Linked DNA regions of Streptomyces venezuelae. The protein of the gene in region 2 binds, or shares a complex with, the protein of the main gene of each other region. Links are inferred from orthologs where the notes say so. Each region holds a gene or a part of one and is shown on either strand. Other genes may lie near its edges.

What was found.
Region 1: the proteins of mfd (region 2) and uvrA are in contact, whole or in part, in a crystal structure (PDB 4DFC), measured with the Escherichia coli proteins. The link is inferred for Streptomyces venezuelae from one-to-one orthologs.

What each region holds. Positions count from the first base shown.
Region 1 is NZ_CP029192.1:6,754,221-6,764,920, reverse strand. Bases 2,595-6,350 are described here. They hold uvrA (excinuclease ABC subunit UvrA), read right to left. Parts: upstream 5,954-6,350; coding sequence 2,795-5,953; downstream 2,595-2,794. Other genes in these bases: DEJ48_RS29720 (maleylpyruvate isomerase family mycothiol-dependent enzyme), read left to right, coding at 6,185-6,350; DEJ48_RS29730 (crotonase/enoyl-CoA hydratase family protein), read right to left, coding at 2,595-2,618. Outside these bases: DEJ48_RS29745 (hypothetical protein), read left to right, coding at 1-234; DEJ48_RS29740 (Rieske (2Fe-2S) protein), read right to left, coding at 262-687; DEJ48_RS29735 (carbohydrate kinase family protein), read left to right, coding at 865-1,821; more of DEJ48_RS29730, read right to left, coding at 1,854-2,594; more of DEJ48_RS29720, read left to right, coding at 6,351-6,868; DEJ48_RS29715 (MBL fold metallo-hydrolase), read left to right, coding at 6,879-7,535; aroQ (type II 3-dehydroquinate dehydratase), read right to left, coding at 7,552-8,019; DEJ48_RS29705 (MFS transporter), read left to right, coding at 8,119-9,411; DEJ48_RS29700 (calcium:proton antiporter), read right to left, coding at 9,401-10,501; DEJ48_RS29695 (TerC family protein), read right to left, coding at 10,577-10,700. UniProt on the Escherichia coli protein: The UvrABC repair system catalyzes the recognition and processing of DNA lesions. UvrA is an ATPase and a DNA-binding protein. A damage recognition complex composed of 2 UvrA and 2 UvrB subunits scans DNA for abnormalities.
Region 2 is NZ_CP029192.1:5,303,945-5,314,931, reverse strand. The notes cover bases 3,329-7,371. They hold mfd (transcription-repair coupling factor), read right to left. Parts: upstream 7,060-7,371; coding sequence 3,529-7,059; downstream 3,329-3,528. Other genes in these bases: DEJ48_RS23260 (SigE family RNA polymerase sigma factor), read left to right, coding at 7,333-7,371; DEJ48_RS23270 (nuclear transport factor 2 family protein), read left to right, coding at 3,329-3,516. In the rest of the region: DEJ48_RS23290 (hypothetical protein), read left to right, coding at 53-883; DEJ48_RS23285 (N-acetyltransferase), read right to left, coding at 899-1,648; DEJ48_RS23280 (HNH endonuclease family protein), read right to left, coding at 1,702-2,433; DEJ48_RS23275 (hypothetical protein), read left to right, coding at 2,602-3,006; more of DEJ48_RS23270, read left to right, coding at 3,094-3,328; more of DEJ48_RS23260, read left to right, coding at 7,372-7,845; DEJ48_RS23255 (hypothetical protein), read left to right, coding at 7,842-8,261; DEJ48_RS23250 (DUF2079 domain-containing protein), read left to right, coding at 8,367-9,824; DEJ48_RS23245 (ABC transporter permease), read right to left, coding at 9,915-10,987. UniProt on the Escherichia coli protein: Couples transcription and DNA repair by recognizing RNA polymerase (RNAP) stalled at DNA lesions. Mediates ATP-dependent release of RNAP and its truncated transcript from the DNA, and recruitment of nucleotide excision repair machinery to the damaged site.

The DNA.
Region 1 (10,700 bases), 1.5 Mb from region 2 along the record:
GCCGCCACTGAGTACATGCGCGGCTTCACCTACGCGGGCGGGCAGTACGCACTGCAGATCCGGTACGACGAGACGGCGCTGCCCGTACGCTGCCACCGCTTCACCCAGCACTCCGCCGCGGCCCCGCGCGGCGGCCGCCAGGAGCTGACGCTGAGCGGCAACCACCGGTCGGTGCACGTGGTCGAGCCGCAGGTGCGGGCGGGGATCCTGGGAATCGCGTGGGACTGGGAGTGAACCCGGGCCCACGGCCGCGACGGGGTCCTACGCCTTCTTCACCGGACCCGCGATGATCTTGCCGTTGGCCACCTTCACCGGCACCTCGGGAAGCGGCTCGTTGGCCGGCTCGTGCAGCACCTTGCCGTTGGTGGCGTCGAACTCGCTGCCGTGACACTGGCAGACCAGCTTGTGCCCCTCCAGGTTCTGGATGGGGCAGCGCGCGTGGGTGCAGATCGTGCTGTACGCCTTGTACTCGTCGTCGGAGATCCGGCTGACCACGACATTGCTGTCCTTGTACAGCTTCGACGCGCCCACCTTCACGTCGTCGGCCTTCCCGAGGTCCACCGGCGCGGTCGGCGCCGACCGGTTCGACCCGTCGCCGGACGAGCAGGCGGTGAGCCCGAGTCCGACGGCCGGGGCGAGAGCGGCGGCCCGCAGCACGGTACGGCGGGCGTGGGGGGTGCCGGACATGGTGTCTCCACAGGTCAGGAGGGCATCGGTGACGGATCAGACCATACCGGTGCACCGGGTTCCGACCGGGTCGGGCACGACCGTGCCCGAGTCCTGCCCGGTTCCGCACGCGGCCCCGCGGACGGCCTAGCCTGGGCGCGGCGAGCCCACCCGGACGGTGCCCGAGAGGAATGACCCGTGATTGTCGTCGCAGGAGAGGCCCTGATCGACCTCGTACCGCAGGACGCGGGCGGGGAGCCGGACAGTGCGCGGCGGGCCGGCGAGGACGGAGGCGCGGGGCTGCCCGCGCTCGCGCCGCGCCTCGGCGGCGGCCCGTACAACACCGCCGTGGCGCTCGGCCGGCTCGGCTCCCCCGTGGCCTTCTGCTCACGCGTCTCCCGGGACGCGTTCGGCGAGGCGCTGCTGGACGGGCTGCGTGCGGCCGACGTCGACGTGACGTCCGTGCAGCGCGGTCCCGAGCCGACGACGCTCGCCGTCGCCTCGATCGGCGCGGACGGCTCGGCGGGGTACTCCTTCTACGTCGAGGGCACGGCCGACCGCCTCTTCGAAGCGCCCGACCACGGCTCCCTTCCCGACGGGGTGCGGGCGATGTCGTTCGGCACCTGCTCGCTCGTCCTTGAACCGGGCGCGAGCGCGTACGAGGGGCTGATGCGGCGGGCGGCGGCGAGCGGTGTCTTCACGGCACTCGACCCGAACGTCCGCGCCGGTCTGATCCCCGACGCGGACGCCTACCGCACGCGCTTCAAGAGCTGGCTGCCGTCGGTGACGCTGCTCAAGCTGTCGCGGGAGGACGCCGAGTGGCTCGGCGGCACTCCGCACGAGTGGCTGGCCGCCGGGCCCGCGGCCGTGGTGGTCACGCACGGCGGGGACGGTCTGGCGCTGTACACCCGGGACGGTACGGAGCTGCGCGTGCCCGGCGAGAAGGTCGACGTCGTCGACACGATCGGCGCGGGCGACACCGTCAACGCGGCGCTGCTGCACGGCCTTCACGCCCGGGACGCGCTGTCGGACGGGGCGCTGGCCGGTCTCGGCGCGGAGGGCTGGACCGACGTGCTGCGGTTCGCGGCGCGCGCGGCGGCACTCACGTGCTCCCGGGCGGGCGCGGAGCCGCCTTACGCGGCGGAACTGGGCTGAGCGGACCCCGGTCGGCCGCGCAGCCGTGTCCGTCAGCGCCCGTTGAACGACCCGTGCCGGCCCGCCCCCGCCGCGAACCGTGCCGCTCCTTGTGCCGCGTCGGCCAGGGAGTGCAGGCCGTGGGCCAGCTCGCCCGCCATCGCCTCCTCCTCGGGCAGACCGCTCTGTTCGAGCAGGGAGAGCCGGTCACGCCGCATGCAGGTCTGCGGGAACGCGGCGATCTCGGCGGCGAGGCGCTCGGCGGCGGCACGTGAGGTTCCCGTGGGCACGGTCCGGTTGACCAGGCCCATGCCGAGCGCCTCCGCGGCGCCCACCGGGCGGCCGGTCAGGATCAGGTCGAGGGCGCGCCCCTCGCCGATCAGCCGGGGCAGTCGCACCGTCCCGCCGTCGATGAGCGGGACGCCCCAGCGACGGCAGAACACCCCGAGGACGGCGTCCTCTTCGGCGACGCGCAGGTCGCACCAGAGGGCGAGTTCGAGGCCGCCCGCGACGGCGTGGCCGGAGATCGCCGCGATCACCGGTTTCGTCAGGCGCATCCGGGTGGGGCCCATGGGGCCGTCCCCGTCCTCGGTGACCGTGTTGCCGTCGGGGGTGCCGATGGCCTTGAGGTCCGCGCCCGCGCAGAAGGTGCCGCCCTCGCCCCACAGCACGGCGACGGAGGCCTGCGGGTCGGCGTCGAAGGCGCGGAAGGCGTCGGCGAGCGCGCGGGCGGTGGGCCCGTCGACAGCGTTCCGCGCGGCGGGGCGGGACAGCACGATGGTGGTGACGTGGCCTGCGCGTTCGCTGCGTACGGGCATGGGGCAAGCCGACCATGGAACGGGCTGCCGGACAAGGAGTGTTCGGGCCGCCACTCCCCCCGCGTACGACGACGCGCCCCGCCCTTGGTGAGGGGCGGGGCGCGTCGTACGGATGGGGCGTCGGCGAGGCGCCGCCCGCGGTGGGCGGAGCGCTGTCGGCCGTGGCCCGACGCCGATCAGGCCTTGCGGGCCCGCGTGGCCTTCTTCGCGACGGCCTTCTTCGTGGAGGCAGTCTTCGTAGCGGCGGTCTTCTTGGCGACCGTCTTCTTGGCCACGGTCTGCTTGGCGGAGGCGGCCGACTTTGCGGCGGCCGCCTTCTTCGTGGCCGCACCGGAACCCGACCCGGCACCCGTCCTGGCCGTGGCCGTCTTCTTCGTGGCCGTGGCGCTCGCCGCCACCACCTTCTTGGCGGTGGCCTTCTTGGCGGCGGACTTCTTCGCGGGAGCCTTCTTCGCCGCCCCGCGCCCCCGCGAGGGCACCGCGTCGCTGATCCGGTCCGCCGCGATGATGTCCCGCAGGAACTTGCCGGTGTGGCTGGCCGGGACCCCCGCGACCTCCTCGGGCGTGCCTTCGGCGACGACGAGACCACCGCCGTTGCCGCCCTCGGGGCCCATGTCGACGACCCAGTCGGCCGTCTTGATCACGTCGAGGTTGTGCTCGATGACGATGACCGTGTTGCCCTTGTCGACCAGGCCGGAGAGGACCGTGATCAGCTTGCTGATGTCCTCGAAGTGCAGACCGGTGGTCGGCTCGTCCAGCACGTACACGGTCCGGCCCGTGGACCGCTTCTGGAGTTCGGACGCCAGCTTCACGCGCTGGGCCTCGCCTCCGGAGAGCGTGGGCGCCGACTGCCCGAGGCGCACGTACCCGAGGCCGACGTCGTGGAGCGTCTTCAGGTGACGGGCGATGGCGGGGACGGCCTCGAAGAAGCCGAGCGCTTCTTCGATCGGCATGTCGAGGACCTCGGCGATGGACTTGCCCTTGTAGTGCACGTCCAGCGTCTCGCGGTTGTAGCGCGCGCCGTGGCAGACCTCGCACGGCACGTACACATCCGGGAGGAAGTTCATCTCGATCTTGATCGTGCCGTCGCCGGAGCAGTTCTCGCAGCGGCCGCCCTTGACGTTGAAGGAGAAGCGGCCGGGCAGATAGCCCCGGACCTTCGCCTCCGTGGTCTCCGCGAAGAGCCTGCGGACGTGGTCGAAGACTCCCGTGTACGTCGCCGGGTTCGACCGCGGGGTGCGGCCGATGGGCGACTGGTCGACGTGCACGACCTTGTCGACCTGGTCGTCGCCGTCCACACGCGTGTGGCGGCCGGGGACGGACCGGGCGCCGTTCAGCTCGCGGGCCAGGTGGGTGTAGAGGATGTCGTTCACGAGCGTCGACTTGCCGGAGCCCGAGACACCCGTGACCGCGGTGAGGACGCCGAGCGGGAAGGAGACGTCGATGTCCTGGAGGTTGTTCTCGCGGGCGCCGTGCACCGTGAGCTGCCGGGACGGGTCGGCCGGGCGGCGCACGTCGGGCACCGGGATGGCCTTCTTGCCCGACAGGTACTGCCCGGTGATCGACTTGTCGTTGCCGAGCAGCTCCTTCATGGAGCCGCTGTGCACGACCTTGCCGCCGTGCTCGCCCGCGCCGGGGCCGATGTCGACGACCCAGTCGGCGACCTTGATCGTGTCCTCGTCGTGCTCGACGACGATGAGGGTGTTGCCCATGTCGCGCAGGCGGACGAGGGTCTCGATCAGGCGGTGGTTGTCGCGCTGGTGCAGGCCGATCGACGGCTCGTCCAGGACGTACAGGACGCCGACCAGGCCGGAGCCGATCTGCGTGGCCAGGCGGATGCGCTGGGCCTCGCCTCCGGAGAGGGTGCCCGCGGCACGGTTGAGCGAGAGGTAGTCCAGGCCGACGTCGACCAGGAACCGCAGGCGCTCGTTGACCTCCTTGAGGACCCGCTCGGCGATCTTCTTGTCGCGGGCGCCCAGCCGCAGCTCGGCGAGGAAGTCCGCGCAGTCGCTGATGGACATCGCGGAGACCTCGGCGATGGACTTCCCCATGACCGTGACGGCCAGGACGATCGGCTTGAGGCGGGTGCCCTCACAGGTGGGGCAGGGCACCTCGCGCATGTACCCCTCGAAGCGCTCGCGGCTCGCGTCGCTCTCGGCCTCGCTGTGGCGGCGCTTGACGAAGGGGACGGCGCCTTCGAAGGCGGTGGTGTAGACCCGCTCGCGGCCGTACCGGTTGCGGTAGCGGACCTCGATCTGCGTCTTGTGGCCGTTGAGGAGGGCCTTCTTGGCGCGCTGCGGGAGTCCGGCCCAGGGCATGTCGGTGGAGAAGCCGAGGGCGTCGGCGAGGGCTCCGACGAGCCGGCCGAAGTACTCCTTGGTGTGGCCGTGCGACCAGGGGTGGATGGCGCCCTCGTCGAGGGACTTGTCCTCGTCCGGGACGATCAGCTCGGGGTCGACCTCCATGCGCGTGCCGATGCCGGTGCAGTCCGGGCAGGCGCCGAAGGGCGAGTTGAAGGAGAAGGAGCGGGGCTCCAGCTCTTCGAAGGACAGGTCGTCGTACGGGCAGTAGAGGTGCTCCGAGTACATCCGCTCGCGCTCGGGGTCGTCCTCGGGGAGGTCGACGAAGTCGAGCACGACCATGCCGCCGGAGAGGCCGAGGGCCGTCTCCACGGAGTCGGTCAGGCGGCGCTTGGCGGAGTCCTTCACCGTGAGGCGGTCGACGACGACCTCGATGGTGTGCTTCTCCTGCTTCTTGAGCGTGGGCGGCTCGGAGAGCTGGATCGTCTGTCCGTCGACCCGCGCGCGGGAGTACCCCTTCGTCTGGAGGTCGGCGAAGAGGTCGACGAACTCGCCCTTGCGCTCGCGCACCAGCGGCGAGAGGACCTGGAAGCGGCTGCCCTCGGGCAGCTCCAGGACCTTGTCGACGATGGCCTGCGGCGACTGCCGCGAGATCGGGCGGCCGCACTCGGGACAGTGCGGCTTGCCGATGCGCGCGAAGAGCAGGCGCAGGTAGTCGTACACCTCGGTGATCGTGCCGACCGTGGAGCGCGGGTTGCGCGACGTCGACTTCTGGTCGATGGATACCGCGGGCGAGAGGCCCTCGATGAAGTCGACGTCCGGCTTGTCCATCTGGCCGAGGAACTGCCGGGCGTACGAGGAGAGGGACTCCACGTACCGCCGCTGGCCCTCGGCGAAGATCGTGTCGAACGCGAGCGAGGACTTGCCCGACCCGGAGAGTCCGGTGAAAACGATGAGTGAGTCGCGCGGGAGGTCGAGCGAGACGTTCTTGAGATTGTGCTCGCGCGCGCCACGGACGATGAGACGGTCGGCCACGCCGGGTCCGCACCTTTCTTGAGAGAAGAGACAGGGGGCAGAACCCCCGTCGTTCACAGACTAGGGCGAGCCACTGACAACGCCGGGCCGCTTCCCTGGTTCCACATGCACAACAAACCCGGACCTTCAAGAATGCCCGATGCCGCCCTCGACCATATAGCACGCGTATTCGATTTGCGGCCGTCCTGAGAGCCCTTCACCCGAACGTGTGGCGCAGCTATCGTCGACCGCATGATTGATCATGTGCGCGACCTGGCGTCTGTACGTGACGCGACCGACCGGCTGCTCAGCGCAGCGGCGAAACTGAACAACGATTCGACTGCCGAGCCGTCACGGCTCCCCGGCTGGAGCCGCGGACACGTCCTCGCCCACATCGCCCGGAACGCGGACGCCCTGGTGAACGTCCTCGCCGGGCGGCCGATGTACGAGAGTGCGCAGGCCCGGGACGCGGACATCGAGCGGGACGCCCCGCGGCCGCTGGACGCGCAGCTGGCGGACGTGCGCGAGAGCGGGGCCCGCTTCCTGGCGGAGGGCGAGCGGCCCGCCGACTGGTCCCGCACCGTGGAGCTGCGCAACGGCGTCACGGACTCGGCGGCGCGGGTGCCCTTCCGGCGCTGGGTCGAGGTCGAGCTGCACCACGTCGACCTCGGCATCGGGTACGAGCTCGAAGATCTGCCGACGGAGTTCGTGCAGCGTGAGATCGCGTTCCTGACGGCACGTTTCTCGGGGAACCCCGACGTCCCGCCCACCCGGATCACGGACGGCACGCACGCGTGGGACACCGGCAGGCAGGGCACTCCCGAGGTCACCGTCTCCGGGTCCGCGCCCGACGTGGTCGGCTGGCTGGCCGGCCGCCGCGACGGCACCGCGCTCACGGCCGAAGGGGGCCTCCTGCCCGCTCTGCCCCCGCTATAGGCTGGCGCACATGACGTACAGCGGAGCGGTGAAGGTCGGCGGGCCCGCGGATGTGCACGAGCTGCCGGACCTGATGATTTCGAAGGTCGCGGTCGGGCCGATGGACAACAACGCCTACCTGTTGCGCTGCCGGGCCACCGGCGAGCAGCTGCTGATCGACGCGGCGAACGACGCCGAGACACTGCTGACGCTGATCGGTGACGACGGCATCGCGTCCGTCGTCACCACGCATCAGCACGGCGACCACTGGCAGGCCCTGTCCGCCGTCGTCGGGGCCACCCGGGCGCGGACCTACGCGGGCCGCGAGGACGCCACCGGCATCCCCGTCCCGACGGACGTCCTGGTCGACGACGGCGACACGATCACGGTCGGCCGCGTCACGCTGACCGCGCGGCACCTGGTGGGCCACACCCCGGGCTCGATCGCGCTGGTCTACGACGACCCGCACGGCCACCCGCACGTGTTCACCGGCGACTGCCTCTTCCCGGGCGGCGTCGGCAACACGTGGAAGGACCCGAACGCCTTCGCCAGCCTCATCGATGACGTGGAGACGAAGATCTTCGGGACGCTGCCGGACGAGACGTGGGTCTACCCAGGCCACGGCGGCGACACGACGCTCGGCGCCGAGCGGCCGCACCTCGCCGAATGGCGCGCGCGGGGCTGGTGACCCGAAGGGGTACGCGTCACGCCTGGCCGGCGGCGACCAGCGCCGCCACCCGCTCCACCGCGAACGCGTACCCCTGCACACCGCACCCCGCGATGACGCCGTCGGCGCGCAGCGACACGTAGCTGTGGTGCCGGAACGCCTCGCGCTGGTGGATGTTGGAGATGTGCACCTCCAACACGGGCATGCCGTCACAGGTGTTGAGGGCGTCCAGGATCGCGACGGACGTGTGGGAGTAGGCCGCGGGGTTGATGACGATGCCGACGTGGTGCTCGCGCGCCTCGTGGATCCAGTCGACCAACTCGCCCTCGTGGTTGCTCTGCCGCAGGTCCACGGTCCCACCGTGCGCCGCGGCGGCCTTGGCGCACAGGGCCTCGACGTCGGCGAGGGTGTCCGTGCCGTAGATCTCGGGCTGGCGACGGCCGAGGAGGTTCAGGTTCGGGCCGTTCAAAATCATGATCGGGGCGGTGGCGAGGCTGCGCGTCATAAAGGAGGTCTATCACGCGCCCCACGCGCGCGGGGGACCGCACGAGACAGGCGCGATCGCCAAGCGTTACCACTGGTGACTATGGGTAGTTGACGCGGCATGCACCGAACCGCACCACCCTCACTGCCGCGTCTCGCGGCCGCCTCGCTCGCCGGGACCGCCATCGAGTTTTACGACTTCTTCATCTACGGGACGGCGGCGGCGCTGGTCCTGGGGCCGCTGTTCTTCCCGACCTTCTCGCCGCTCGCCGGAACCCTCGCCGCCTTCGCGACCTTCGGAGTGGGGTTCGTCGCGCGCCCGTTGGGGTCCGTCCTCTTCGGGCACATCGGGGACCGGCACGGACGGCGGCCCGTCCTCGTCGCGTCGCTGCTCCTCACCGGCGTCGCCACGGTCGCCGTCGGCTGCGTCCCCACGTACGAGTCGATCGGGATCGCCGCACCCGTGCTCCTTCTCGTCCTGCGCTTTCTGCAGGGGCTCGGGCTCGGCGGCGAGTGGGGCGGTGCCGTGCTGCTGACCGCGGAGCACGCGCCCGCCGAGCGGCGCGGGCTGTGGGCGAGCTTCCCGCAGGTCGGACCCTCGGTCGGGTTCCTGCTCGCCAACGGCATCATGCTGGCCCTGTCCGCCACGCTCACCGAGGCCCAGTTCGCGGCCTGGGGGTGGCGGGTGCCGTTCTGGGTCGCGGGGCTGCTCGTGGCCGTGGGCCTCGCGCTGCGCAGCTCGCTCGCCGAGAGCCCGGACTTCCTCGGCCTGCGCGAGCACGCGCGCGTGCCGCTCGCCGAAGTGGTGCGCGGCCACTGGCGCCTCGTCCTCCTGACGGCGGGCGCGCTCGCGGTGGGATACGCGGTGTTCTACGCCGTGACGACCTGGTCGCTCTCGTACGGGGTGGAGGAACTCGGCGTCAGCCGCACCGTCATGCTCGGCTGCATCATGGCGGTGGTCGTGGTGAAGGGCGCCCTGACGCCGGTGGTCGCCGTGCTGGGCGACCGTTACGGGCGGCGGCCGTTGTGTCTGCTCGGGTGCGCCGCGACGGCCCTGTGGATGTTCCCGATGATCGCGCTGCTCTCGACCGGGCAGCCGTTGCTGATGTTCACCGGGTTCCTGGTGGCGATGCTCGCGTTCATCACGATGTTCGCGGTGATCGGCGCGTATCTGCCGGAGCTGTACGAGCCCCGGATGCGGTGCACGGGCGCCGCGGTCGGCTACAACCTCGGCGGGGTGGTCGGCGGCGCGCTCACCCCGATCGTGGCGACGGCGGCGGCGCAGGGGGACGGGACGCCGTGGGGCGTGGCCGCGTATCTGACGGGGGTCGCGCTGCTGAGCCTCGGCTGCTTCGCGCTGCTGCCCGAGACCCGTCCCGTCCCGGTTCCCGATCCGGCCGCCGCTACGGGGTGACGGCGAGTTCCAGGAACGCCGCGAACAGCACCAGGTGGACGCCGCCCTGGAGCGGCGTGGCGCGTCCGGGCACGACCGTCAGGGTGCCGACGATCACGGTGAGCGCGAGCAGCACCATGTGGGTCGAGCTGAGCCCCAGCACGAGCGGTCCCGACAGCCATACGGAGGCGATGGCGACGGCCGGGATGGTCAGTCCGATGCTGGCCATCGCCGAGCCGAGGGCGAGGTTCAGGCTGGTCTGGACGCGGTCGCGGCGGGCGGCGCGCACGGCCGCGATGGTCTCCGGGAGCAGCACGAGCAGCGCGATGATCACACCGACGACGGCGTGCGGCATGCCGGCGCTCTCCACACCCGACTCGATCGTCGGGGACACGCCTTTGGCCAGGCCGACCACTCCGACCAGCGCGAGCCCGAGCAGTCCCAGGCTCAGCAGCGCCTCCTTGGAGGAGGGGCCTTCGGCGTGGCTGTCGGTGTCGATGACCTCGCCCTGTTTGGTGAGGGGCAGGAAGTAGTCGCGGTGCCGCACGGTCTGGGTGGTCACGAAGATGCCGTAGAGGACGATCGAGGCGACCGCGGCGAAGGTGAGCTGGGCCGTGGAGAACTCGGGGCCCTGCTTGGTGGTGGTGAAGGTCGGCAGGACCAGACAGAGCGTGGCCAGCGTCGCGACGGTGGCGAGGGCGGCGCCGGTGCCCTCGGGGTTGAAGACGGCGACGCGATGGCGGAGGGCGCCCACCAGGAGGCAGAGCCCGACGATGCCGTTGCAGGTGATCATCACGGCGGCGAAGACGGTGTCCCGCGCGAGGGTGGTGCTCTTGTCGCCGCCGTCGGCCATGAGGGTGACGATCAGCGCCACCTCGATGATCGTGACGGCGACCGCGAGGACGAGTGAGCCGAAGGGTTCGCCCACCCGGTGCGCGATGACCTCGGCGTGGTGGACGGCGGCGAGCACCGCCCCCGCGAGGATCAGCGTCACCACGGCGACCACCACGCCGGGCAGGTCCCGCCCCCAGGTGAGGGCGAGGAGAACGATGGCGAGGACCGGCACCACGGCCGTCCACTGCATGCCGAGCGCCCGGAGCCGAGTGACCATGACTCGATGCTGCCCCGGGCGCTCTGGTGCCGCTACTCGGTGCCTCCCGCCCGGTGAGGGGCGGGAGGGGTGCCGTCAGGCCTCGACGCTGTCCTTGCGGGCGTCGTCCCCGGCCTCGGCGGCCGCCTGCTGCTCCTGCTTCTTGGAGGCGATGAGGCTGGTGATCGTGGTGATCACCAGGACGCCGCAGATGACGCCC
Region 2 (10,987 bases):
ACACACACCTGGTCTGATGTTCACCACCGAACGAACTCCCTGGGGGATCTCCATGCGTCACCGCCGTCACCACCTGCGCCGTACCGCCGCCGTCGCGGCCGTCCTCGTCGCCGCGACCGTCGGCCTCACGGCCTGCGGCTCGGAATCGGGCAAGGCGTCCGATGCGGGCAAGGCGTCCGACTCCACCAAGACCAAGCAGGACAAGCCGAAGGAGCCCTTCGCGGGCATGAGCGGCACCGAGATCGTGAACAAGGCCGTCGAGGCGACAAAGGACGCCACGTCGCTCCGGCTCGCGGGCGACATCGACGACGACGAGACCGGCCGGATGAAGATGGACCTGGCCCTCGACACGTCGGGCAAGTGCGCGGGCACCATGTCGATGGCCGACGAGGGCTCGTTCGACCTGATCGTCCCGGGCAACGGCACGGTCTACATGAAGTACGACGAGAAGTTCCTGCGCTCGCAGAGCAAGGGCGAGCCCGAGGACCAGACGGCGGCCGCGGTCGAGATGCTCGCCGACCGCTGGTCGAAGACGAAGGCGTCGGGCCCCGACGCGAAGGACATCGCCGGCATGTGCGACCTGGACGACCTGCTCAAGGAGTTCGAGGGCGGGATCAACTCGAACGCCCGCAGGGGCGCGACGACGGAGCTCGACGGCATCCCCGCGATCAGGATCGACGCGCACGACGCCGAGGAGAAGTACACGATCTACGTCGCCGCCGAGGGCAAGCCGTACCTGCTGAAGATCATCGACGCGGAGCCGAAGAAGGGGGAGGCGAAGAAGGCCGAGCCCGAGCACATCACGTTCAGCGAGTACGACAAGCCGGTCAAGACGACGCCGCCCGCGGGCAAGGTCATCGACCTGGACAAGCTGGGCGCGTGACGGGCCCGTCGGGCCTCAGAGCGTGTGCCGCACCCACACGTTCGGCTCGACGTACACGCCGTACCCGCGCTCCGGTTCACAGTGCACGGGCACCAGCGCCCCCGGCACCTCGACCGGACCCTCCGTGTCGAACGGCAGCCCGGTCCACTCCCGCCACTGCGCGGTCGACCCCGACACGGTCATGGACGCGTGCGCGACCTTCTCCACGACGCCGCCCGCCCGCACGTGGACCCGCAGCCACGGGTCGTGCGGCAGACCGTCCTCGCGGGTGCGGTACGCGTACTCGTCGATCCGGGCCGCCGGTTCGAGGTGCTTGGCGTTGGGCCGCACGGGCGCGACGACCTCGGCGAAGCCGTGGGCACGGGCGTTCTCCCGCATGGCGTCGAGCATCCTCGCGGAGAGGCCCTTGCCCCGGGCCGTCTCGTCGACGGTTATCTCGATGGCGCTCACGGTGTCGGCCCGCTTGCCGTGGCGCAGGTCGGAGAAGGCCCACAGCAGGACCTGGTCCCAGCCGCCGTCGGGCAGTTCACCGGTGCCGCGGGCGCGGAGCGCGAACGGCACGCTGAAGGCCCGGGCGACGACCTTGCCGCCGTCGTCCTCGTCGGTGGCGACCAGGACGTACTCCGGAAGGTCCTTGACGATCCGTCCGATCAGCGACCAGCCCACCGGGTCGTGGAGGATGAACTCCGGCCAGTCCTCCGCCATGTTCCACAGCGGGTCCGTGAGCTCGGGGCGCTCGGCGAGCGTCGTGATCTTGAGGTTCATGGGTCGGGACGGTACGGGGTCCGCTCGGCGGGCGGTAGCGGTTTTCTCCCCGGTCAGCGGGCGTGGAAGCGGGGTGGGGCCTCCGTCGGAGCTGTGCCCGACGGAAGTTTTTCGTCCGGGCACGTCGTGAGGACCTTCTTCATCGCGGCGCGTTCCGCGCCGGTCACCCACACCCCGTACTTCTTCTTCACCGCGACCTGTCCGGCCACGTACGTGCAGCGGTAGCCCTTGTTCGGGGGCAGCCACGTCGCCGTGTCGCCGTCGCCCTTGCCGCGGTTGGGGCCCGCGTCGACGGCCAGGAGGTTCAGCGGGTCGTTGGCGAACGCTATGCGCTTGGCGGGCTGCCACTGGAACGCGCCCTTCTGCCAGGCGTCGGAGAGCGCCACGAGGTGGTCGATGTCGACCTGGCTGCGCCCGCGCCGGAACGTCACGTCCTTGCCGGTGTACGGGTCGGGCGCGAGCTTGCCGGACGTCACCCGGCAGTCGCCGCCCGCGTACGTCACATCCTTGAGGTCCCGCTTCAGGATGTCGTCCCGGGTCGGGCAGCGGTTGGAGTCGGTGTCGGCCCACGCGGTGCCGAACCGGCTCCGCTCGTAACCGGTCTTGGGGGCCCGCCCCTTGACGGTGAGCGTGTCGACGGCGGCGAGCGCCGACCCGGCCTTCGCGTCGGGTCCGGCGGCGCCGCCGTCCGCCTTGTCCTTGGTGCCGGTCTCGCAGCCGGTGAGGAGCGCGGGCACGGCGAGGAGGGCGAGCAGCGCCGAAGCGGTACGGGTACGCCGGTTCACCGGACGACCACCGTCGCGCCGGGCGCGGCACCGCTCCGCGACTTCACCGGAAACCGGTGCGGACCCACGACTTGGTACCTCACTGCGCTCTCCCCTCCCCTGGGCGGACCCTCGGACCATACGGACGATCATGAGAATATCTCCTGTTCCTTCCCTATCAGGAGATTCATGCACAAGCGTCTGCCGCGGCTCGCCCTGCCGCTGCTCACCGTCCTCGTCCTCGGTACCACGGGGTGCGGCGGGTCCGACACCAACGCGTCCGACACACCGCGCACTTCGTCACCCAGCGCGCACCCGACTCCCGCCGCTCCCCAGGGACGCGGACTGAAAGGGCCTGCGGCCGAGTTCTTCCTCAAGACCCTGCGGAAGAACTACCCGGACCTCGACCACATCGACGACGACGCGCTCGTCGCCGAAGGGGACGCCCTGTGCACGATCCGGGGCGCGGCCCTCGGCGAGCAGTTCAAGGAGTCGACGCGCCGGCTCGGCACGACCAAGGTGCAGACGTCCCGCATCATGGGCGCCGCCCACGCCCTGTGCCGCGACAAGGACGACCAGCTCTTTGACCGCTGACGATTACCTCAGCGGTAATCGACCGTCCCCTCTCTCCCCCGGCAGGATCGGTCACATCAGCCGAGAGCCGAACCGAGGAGAGCCCCCATGAGCGCCGCCGACACCGCCGACCGCACCCGCGCCGTCGTCCAGGAGTTCCTGCAGGCCCGGCTCGCCGTGGACAGGGGGCGGATGGAGGAGCTGTTCGCCGACGACGTGGACTGGCTGCTCGCCGAGAACCCCGCCGTCCCGTGGATCCGCCCGCGCTCCACGGGCGCCGAGTGCGCGGCCCAGTCCGAGGAACTGGCCGCGCACACCGTCCCCGAGGACGCCCGCGCCTCCCTCGACACCTTCCTCGTCGACGGAACGGATGCCGTCCTGTTCGGCCACCTCTCGGGCACCGTGCGCGCCACCGGCAAGTCCTTCGCCGGCCCCTTCGCCCTGCGCCTCACGGTGGAGGACGGCCGGATCACCCGGCACCACCTGTACGAGAACAGCCTCTCCATCGCGGCGGCCTGCACGACGGCCTAGGACCCCAGGCCTCTAGGACCCCAGGATCGACGTGAGGAACTCCCCGACCCAGCCGAGCAGTTCACGCCCGACCAACGGCTTGCCGCCCACCTTCGCCGTCTTGGGGCGCGGGACCAGGATCTGGTGCGCGGTCGGCTTGATGACCGTTCCGGGGTAGAGGCGCTTGAGGCGGAGTTCCTGGGATTCGCGGAGGTCCACCGGGGCGAAGCGGATGTTGTTGCCCTGGAGGACGATCTCGCCGACCTCGCAGGCGCGGGCCAGCATGCGCAGGCCTGCCACCAGGAGGAGGTTCTCCACCGGCTCCGGCAACTTGCCGTAGCGGTCGGTGAGTTCCTCGCGTACCGCCTTGATGTCCTCCTCCGTGTTCGCGGAGGCGATGGCACGGTAGGCCTGCAGGCGCAGGCGCTCGCCGGGGGCGTAGTCGTGGGGGACGTGCGCGTCGACCGGGAGCTCGATCTTGACCTCCAGGGGCGGCTCCTCCTCCACACCGCCCTCCAGGGACGCGCGGTAGTCGGCGACCGCCTCGCCGACCATGCGGACGTACAGGTCGAAGCCGACGCCCGCGATGTGACCCGACTGCTCGCCGCCCAGGAGGTTGCCCGCGCCGCGGATCTCCAGGTCCTTCATCGCCACGTACATGCCCGCGCCCATCTCCGTGTGCTGGGCGATCGTGGCGAGGCGTTCGTGGGCCGTCTCCGTCAACGGCTTCTCCGGGGGGTAGAGGAAGTACGCGTAACCCCGTTCGCGGCCTCGGCCCACTCGGCCGCGCAACTGGTGGAGCTGGGACAGGCCGAAGTTGTCGCCGCGCTCCACGATCAGCGTGTTGGCGTTGGAGATGTCGATGCCCGACTCGACGATCGTCGTCGAGACGAGCACGTCGAACTTCTTCTCCCAGAAGTCGACGACGACCTGCTCAAGGGCCTGTTCCGACATCTGGCCGTGGGCCGTCGCGATCCGCGCCTCGGGGACGATGTCCCGGAGCCTCGCCGCCGCGCGGTCGATCGACTCGACGCGGTTGTGGATGTAGAAGACCTGGCCCTCGCGGAGCAGCTCGCGGCGCACGGCCGCGCCGATCTGCTTCTCCTCGTACGGGCCGACGAAGGTCAGGACCGGGTGGCGCTCCTCGGGCGGCGTCGTGATCGTCGACATCTCGCGGATGCCGGTGACGGCCATTTCGAGCGTACGGGGAATGGGGGTGGCCGACATCGTCAGGACGTCGACGTTCGCGCGGAGCTTCTTCAGCTGCTCCTTGTGCTCGACGCCGAAGCGCTGCTCCTCGTCGACGATGACCAGGCCCAGGTCCTTGAACTTGGTCTCGGAGGAGAACAGGCGGTGCGTGCCGATGACGATGTCGACCGAGCCCTCGCGCAGGCCCTCCAGGGTCGCCTTCGACTCCGTCTCCGTCTGGAAGCGGCTCAGCGCCTTCACGCTGACCGGGAACTGCGAGTAGCGCTCGGAGAACGTGCCGAAGTGCTGCTGGACGAGGAGGGTCGTGGGGACAAGGACCGCCACCTGCTTGCCGTCCTGGACCGCCTTGAACGCCGCGCGGACCGCGATCTCCGTCTTGCCGTAACCGACGTCGCCGCAGATCAGGCGGTCCATCGGGACCGTCTTCTCCATGTCCTCCTTGACCTCGGCGATCGTGGTCAGCTGGTCGGGCGTCTCCGCGTAAGGGAAGGCGTCCTCCAGCTCGCGCTGCCAGGGCGTGTCGGGCGCGAAGGAGTGGCCGGGCGCCGCCATGCGCGCCGAGTACAGCTTGATGAGGTCGGCGGCGATCTCCTTGACCGCCTTCTTCGCCCGCGCCTTCGTCTTCGTCCAGTCGGCGCCGCCGAGGCGGTGGAGCGTCGGGGCCTCGCCGCCCACGTACTTGGTGATCTGCTCCAGCTGGTCGGTGGGGATGTAGAGCCGGTCGCCGGGCTGGCCGCGCTTGGCGGGCGCGTACTCCACGACGAGGTACTCGCGGGTCGCGCCCTGGACGGTGCGCTGCACCATCTCGATGTAGCGGCCCACGCCGTGCTGCTCGTGGACGATGTAGTCGCCGGACTCCAGCGTCAGCGGGTCGATCGTCTTGCGGCGGCGGGCCGGCATGCGCTGGCCGTCCTTGCCGGCCGCCTTCTGCCCGGAGAGGTCGGTCTCGGTGAGGACCGCGAGCCTGAGGGCCGGGTCCACGAAGCCGTAGTCGATCGAGCCGCACGACACGTGCACCAGCGACGGCGTGAGCTCCCCGAGGTCGCCGTCGAGGCGGGCCGCGATGCCCTCGCCGCCGAGCACCTCGACGGTGCGGGTCGCGGGGCCGTGGCCCTCGGTGACGTAGACGACGCGCCAGCCGTCCGCGAGCCAGCCCTTCGTGTCCGCGAGGGCCTTCGCGGTGTCGCCCCGGTACGTCTCCGGGGCGTGCATGCCCAGCTTCAGCGTGTCATCGTCCAACTCCTCGTCGGCGGCGAACGGGCTCACCGACCACCACATCATGTCGAGCTCGCGTGCGTGGTCCCGGACGTCCGCGATGCCCCACAGGGACGCCGCGCCCACGTCGATCGGGGCCTCGCCGCCGCCCGCCGTCGCCGCCCAGCTCGCCTGGAGGAACTCCTGCGAGGTCGCCACCAGGTCCGCCGCGCGCGTCCGCACCCGCTCCGGGTCGCAGACCACGGCCATCGAGCCCTTCGGCAGGACGTCGACGAGCAGCTCCATGTCGTCGACGAGGACCGGCGCGAGGGACTCCATGCCCTCCACCGCGATGCCCTCGGCGATCTTCCCGAGCAGTTCGCCGAGCTCGGGGTGCTCCTCGGCGAGGACGGCCGCCTTCTCCCGCACCTCGTCGGTGAGCAGCAGCTCACGGCAGGGCGGCGCCCACAGACCGTGCTCGGCGACTTCGAGGGAGCGCTGGTCGGCGACCTTGAAGTACCGGATCTCCTCGACGTCGTCGCCCCAGAACTCCACGCGCAGCGGATGCTCCTCGGTGGGCGGGAAGACGTCGAGGATGCCGCCTCGTACGGCGAACTCGCCGCGCTTCTCGACCAGCTCCACGCGCGAGTACGCGGCCGCCGCGAGGGCCTCCACCGTCTCGTTCAGGTCCGTCGTCTGCCCGCTGCGCAGCGCCACGGGCTCCAGGTCGCCGAGGCCCTTGACCTGCGGCTGCAGGACGGAGCGGACCGGCGCGACGACCACCGAGACCGGTCCTGTCTCCGGGTCGTCCGGGCTGGGGTGCGCGAGACGGCGCAGCACGGCGAGGCGGCGGCCGACGGTGTCGGAGCGCGGGGAGAGGCGCTCGTGCGGCAGCGTCTCCCACGACGGGTACTCCGCGACGCCGTCCGGCGGCAGGATCGTCCGCAGCGCGGCGGCCAGGTCCTCGGCCTCCCGGCCGGTGGCCGTCACGGCCAGGACGGTGCGGCCGGACTCGCGGGCCAGCGCCGCCACCGCGAAGGGCCGGGCCGCGGGCGGTCCGACCAGGTCGACGTGCATGCGGTGGCCGTCGGTCGCGGCCTTGGCCGCTTCGGCCAGTGCCGAGTCCTTGACGACAGCGTCGAGCAGACCGTGCAGGCTCATTGAAGGCTTTCCGTCCAGTCCAGCAGTCCAGGTAGCCGGAGTGAGTGGGCAACGCGAACCGCCCGGCACGTCGTACGGGCCGGGGGTCTCCAGCGTACGACTCCGCGCTGATCGGCGCGGCCCGGTCGGGCCGGGCCGGGGGGCGGGAGACCGGGTGCCCTCCCGCACACTGTCCGGAAACCTCCGTCCGAAAATATTTTCCCCTCGGGTGTAAACCGGCCGCGCCTCCCGGGCGTACTGCCATCGAGAACACCGCACGCACCAGGAGACCACTTGACCGACGAGGAGTTCGAGGCGTTCTACGCGCACTCCGTGAGAGCACTGGTCGGACAGGTCTATCTGATGACGGGGGACCTCCACGAGGCGCAGGACGTGGTCCAGGAGGCCTTCGTCCGCGCGTGGGCGCGCCGCTCGCGGCTGGAGCGGGACGCCGGTCCCGAGGCGTGGGTCAGGACCGTCGCCCGGCGGCTCGCCGTGAGCCGGTGGCGGCGGCGCGGGCGGGCCGCGGAGGCCTGGCGGCGCCACCACGGGGAACGGGCGGGCACCGCGCCCGCCCCGGACCCGGGGACCGTCGCGCTGGTCGCCGCGCTGCGGCAGCTGTCCGAGCGGCAGCGGCGGGTGGCCGTTCTGCACTACGTGTGCGACCTGTCCGTGCAGCAGGTCGCCGCGGAGACCGGGATCGCGGCCGGGACCGTGAAGTCCCACCTGTCCCGGGCCAGGGCGGCTCTCGCACCGCATCTCGACGACACGACCGCCTCGGACCTCGACCTCGGAGGAGCACCGTGACCGAGCCCACTCCCCCGGCGGACGGCGGCGACAGCCTCGCCGCCGCGCTGAAGCGGGCCGCCGCGTCGGGCGGCCTGGCCGCCTCGCCGGTCCCTGCGCACCAGGTCGCCGCGCGCGGGGCACGCCGTCGGCGGCGGACGTACGCGGCGGGGGCGGCGCTCGCCGTCTGCCTGGTCTCCGGCGGGGGCGCGCTCGCCGCGGTGCAGCTGGGGCGGGGCGGGGAGCCGGTGGGGCCGGCTGTGCCGCCCAGCCCGACGAAGTCGGCCTCCTTCCCGGAGTCGTCCCTCGCCGACCGGTCGCCGTCGTCCGGGGTGCCGTCTTCCCTGACGCCCTCGACCTCGCTGCCGCCGACCGCGACGCCGACATGGCCGACTCCGCCCACGGCGACGGCGACCGCGACTCCGTCGGGGGGCTGATTTCCTGTCGTGCGCGCCACCGATGCACGGGGCTCCGCCCCGGACCCCGCTCCTCACGCGCCGGAGGGGCTAGATTTTTCCGCTCTCCCACCAGAAAGCCACCCCATGCCCGCAGCCAAGACCGATCTCCCCGCCCAGGAGCGTGCCGACGAGCTCATACCCGGGCGGGACCGGAGTGTCTCCGTTCCCGTCGTCGACGGGAAGAGACGGCTCTGGGACCGCGCCCCGCATCTGCTCGCCGCCGGGCTCTTCGTCGCGTACGCCGTCGTGTCCGTGTGCCGGTACCGGCGGCTCGAAAGCTCCTCCTGGGACCTCGGGATCTTCGAGCAGGCCGTGCGCGCCTACGCGCACCTCCGCGTACCCGTGGCCGACCTCAAGGGGCCCGGCGCCAACATCCTCGGTGACCATTTCAGCCCCGTCACCGCCCTCCTCGCCCCCGCCTACCGGCTCTTCCCCTCGCCCGTGACGCTGCTCGTCGCGCAGGCGCTGCTGATCGCCGTCTCCGTCGTGCCCGTCACCCGGGCGGCGACCCGGATCCTGGGGCGCGCGTCGGGGCTCGCGATCGGGGTCGCGTACGGGCTGTCGTGGGGCATCCAGCGCGCCGTCGACTTCGACTTCCACGAGATCTGCTTCGCGGTGCCGCTGATCGCCTTCTCCCTCGAAGCGCTGCTGCGGCAGCGGTGGCGGGCCTCGCTGCTCTGGGCGCTGCCGCTGGTCCTCGTCAAGGAGGACCTGGGGGCGACCCTCGCGGCGCTCGCCGTGGTCGTGGCGATCCGGTGCCGGCGTACGGACCCGAAGGCGCTGCGCCACGCCCTCGGCGTCGCCGCGTTCGGCGCGGTCGCCACCGCCGTCACGCTCACGCTGGTCATTCCGGCCTTCAACTCGGTCGGCGGGTACGACTACTGGGACAAGGTCGGGGAGGCGGGCCCCACCGCCGGGGCCTTCGACGGGTTCGGTACGAAGCTGCGCACCCTCGCCTGGCTGCTGATCCCGACCTCCGGGCTCCTGGCCCTGCGCTCTCCGCTGCTCCTGGTCGCGCTGCCGACGCTCGGCTGGCGGTTCGTCTCGGCCGACGACCACTACTGGGGCACGGACTGGCACTACAGCGCCGTCCTGATGCCGGTCGTCCTGCTCGCCCTCGTCGACGCCGTCGACACCGCGCGCCGCAGCCCGAAGCCGTGGCTGCGCCGGTACGCGGACCTCCTTCCCGCGTGCGTCGCCGCGGCCGCGCTCGCCCTCACCACGTCCCTGCCGCTCGCGGGCCTCACCGAAGGGGCGACGTACCGGAAGAGCGAGCAGGTCGTCGCCATCGAGAAGATGCTGGACCGGATACCGGACGGCGCCACCGTCGAGGCGAACATCGGGCCGATCACCCGGCTGACCTCGCGCACCCGCGTCTTCTGGACCGGCGCGGCCGACCCCGTCGTGCCGCGGTACGTCGCTCTCGACGTGCGGTCCGGCTGGACGAAGGACCCGGTCGCGTACGCCAACGGGCTGCATCCGGGCACCCGTTACGTGGCCGAGGACACCGCGTACGGGTACGTGCTGCTGCGCCGGGAGTAGCGGCGGACGGCGGCCGGCCCCGGCGGGCGCGCATCACACGCGCCCGCCGGGGCCGGCTCCCCCGTTCCCCCGATTCCCCCGTCGGAGTGGCTATTCGGTGGCGATGGCGTTCAGGACGTTCATCCGGCCGGCCCGGAACGCCGGGACCAGTGCCGCGAAGAGGCCCACGAACGCCGACCCGATGAAGACCGCGATGATCGTCGGCCACGGGATCTCGAGGACCTTCAGGCCCTCCAGCGCCAGGAGCTTCTGGGCCGTCGCTCCCCAGCCCATGCCGAGGCCGAGGCCGAGCAGGGCGCCGAAGAGGGCGATGACCACGGACTCCATGCGGATCATGCGGCGCAGCTGGCGGCGCGAGAGGCCGATGGCCCGCATGAGGCCGATCTCGCGGGTGCGCTCCACCACCGAGAGGGCCAGGGTGTTCACGACGCCGAGGATCGCGACGATGATCGCGAGCCCGAGCAGGCCGTAGACCATGTTCAGGAGCTGGCCGACCTGGTCCTTCAGGGTCTGCTTGAAGTCGGTCTGGTCCATCACCTTGTACTGCGGGTAGGCGTCCAGGGACTTCTTCAGGGAGGCGTACGCGGCCTCTTCCTGGCCCTTGGTGGCCGAGGCGAACATCATGTCGTTCTGCGGGATGCGGTCCGCGGGGACGTACTTCTCCATCGTCGTGATGTTGAGGTACATCGAGCCCCGGTCGACGGAGGTGTCGTCATTGGTGATCGCCGCGAGCCTCAGCTTCGCCGTCCTGCCGTGCTCGAAGGCGATCTTCAGCTCGTCGCCGACCTTCAGGCCGTGCTTCTCGGCGAAGTCGTCACCGACCGACATGGCGTTCTTGCCGTAGGCGTCGGAGAGCTTGCCCGCGGTGGTCTCGCGCCGCAGGTCCGTGGCGTAGGAGGGGTCGGCGGCGCTCAGGCCGACGCCGTCCACGGTCTTGCCCGAAGGCGTGGTCATGTCCGCGTTGATCTGCTTGTAGCGGGTGATGTGGGCGATGTGGTCGGCCTTGCCGAGGGCATCGGCGGCCTTGTCCGTGATGTTCATGCCGGGCTGGGTGGGCTGGACGATGAAGTCCGCGCCGACCGACTTGTCGAGCTCGTCGGTGGCCGAGGCGACCATCGAGGAGCCGACGACGGAGAGGCAGGCGACCAGCGCGAGGCCGATCA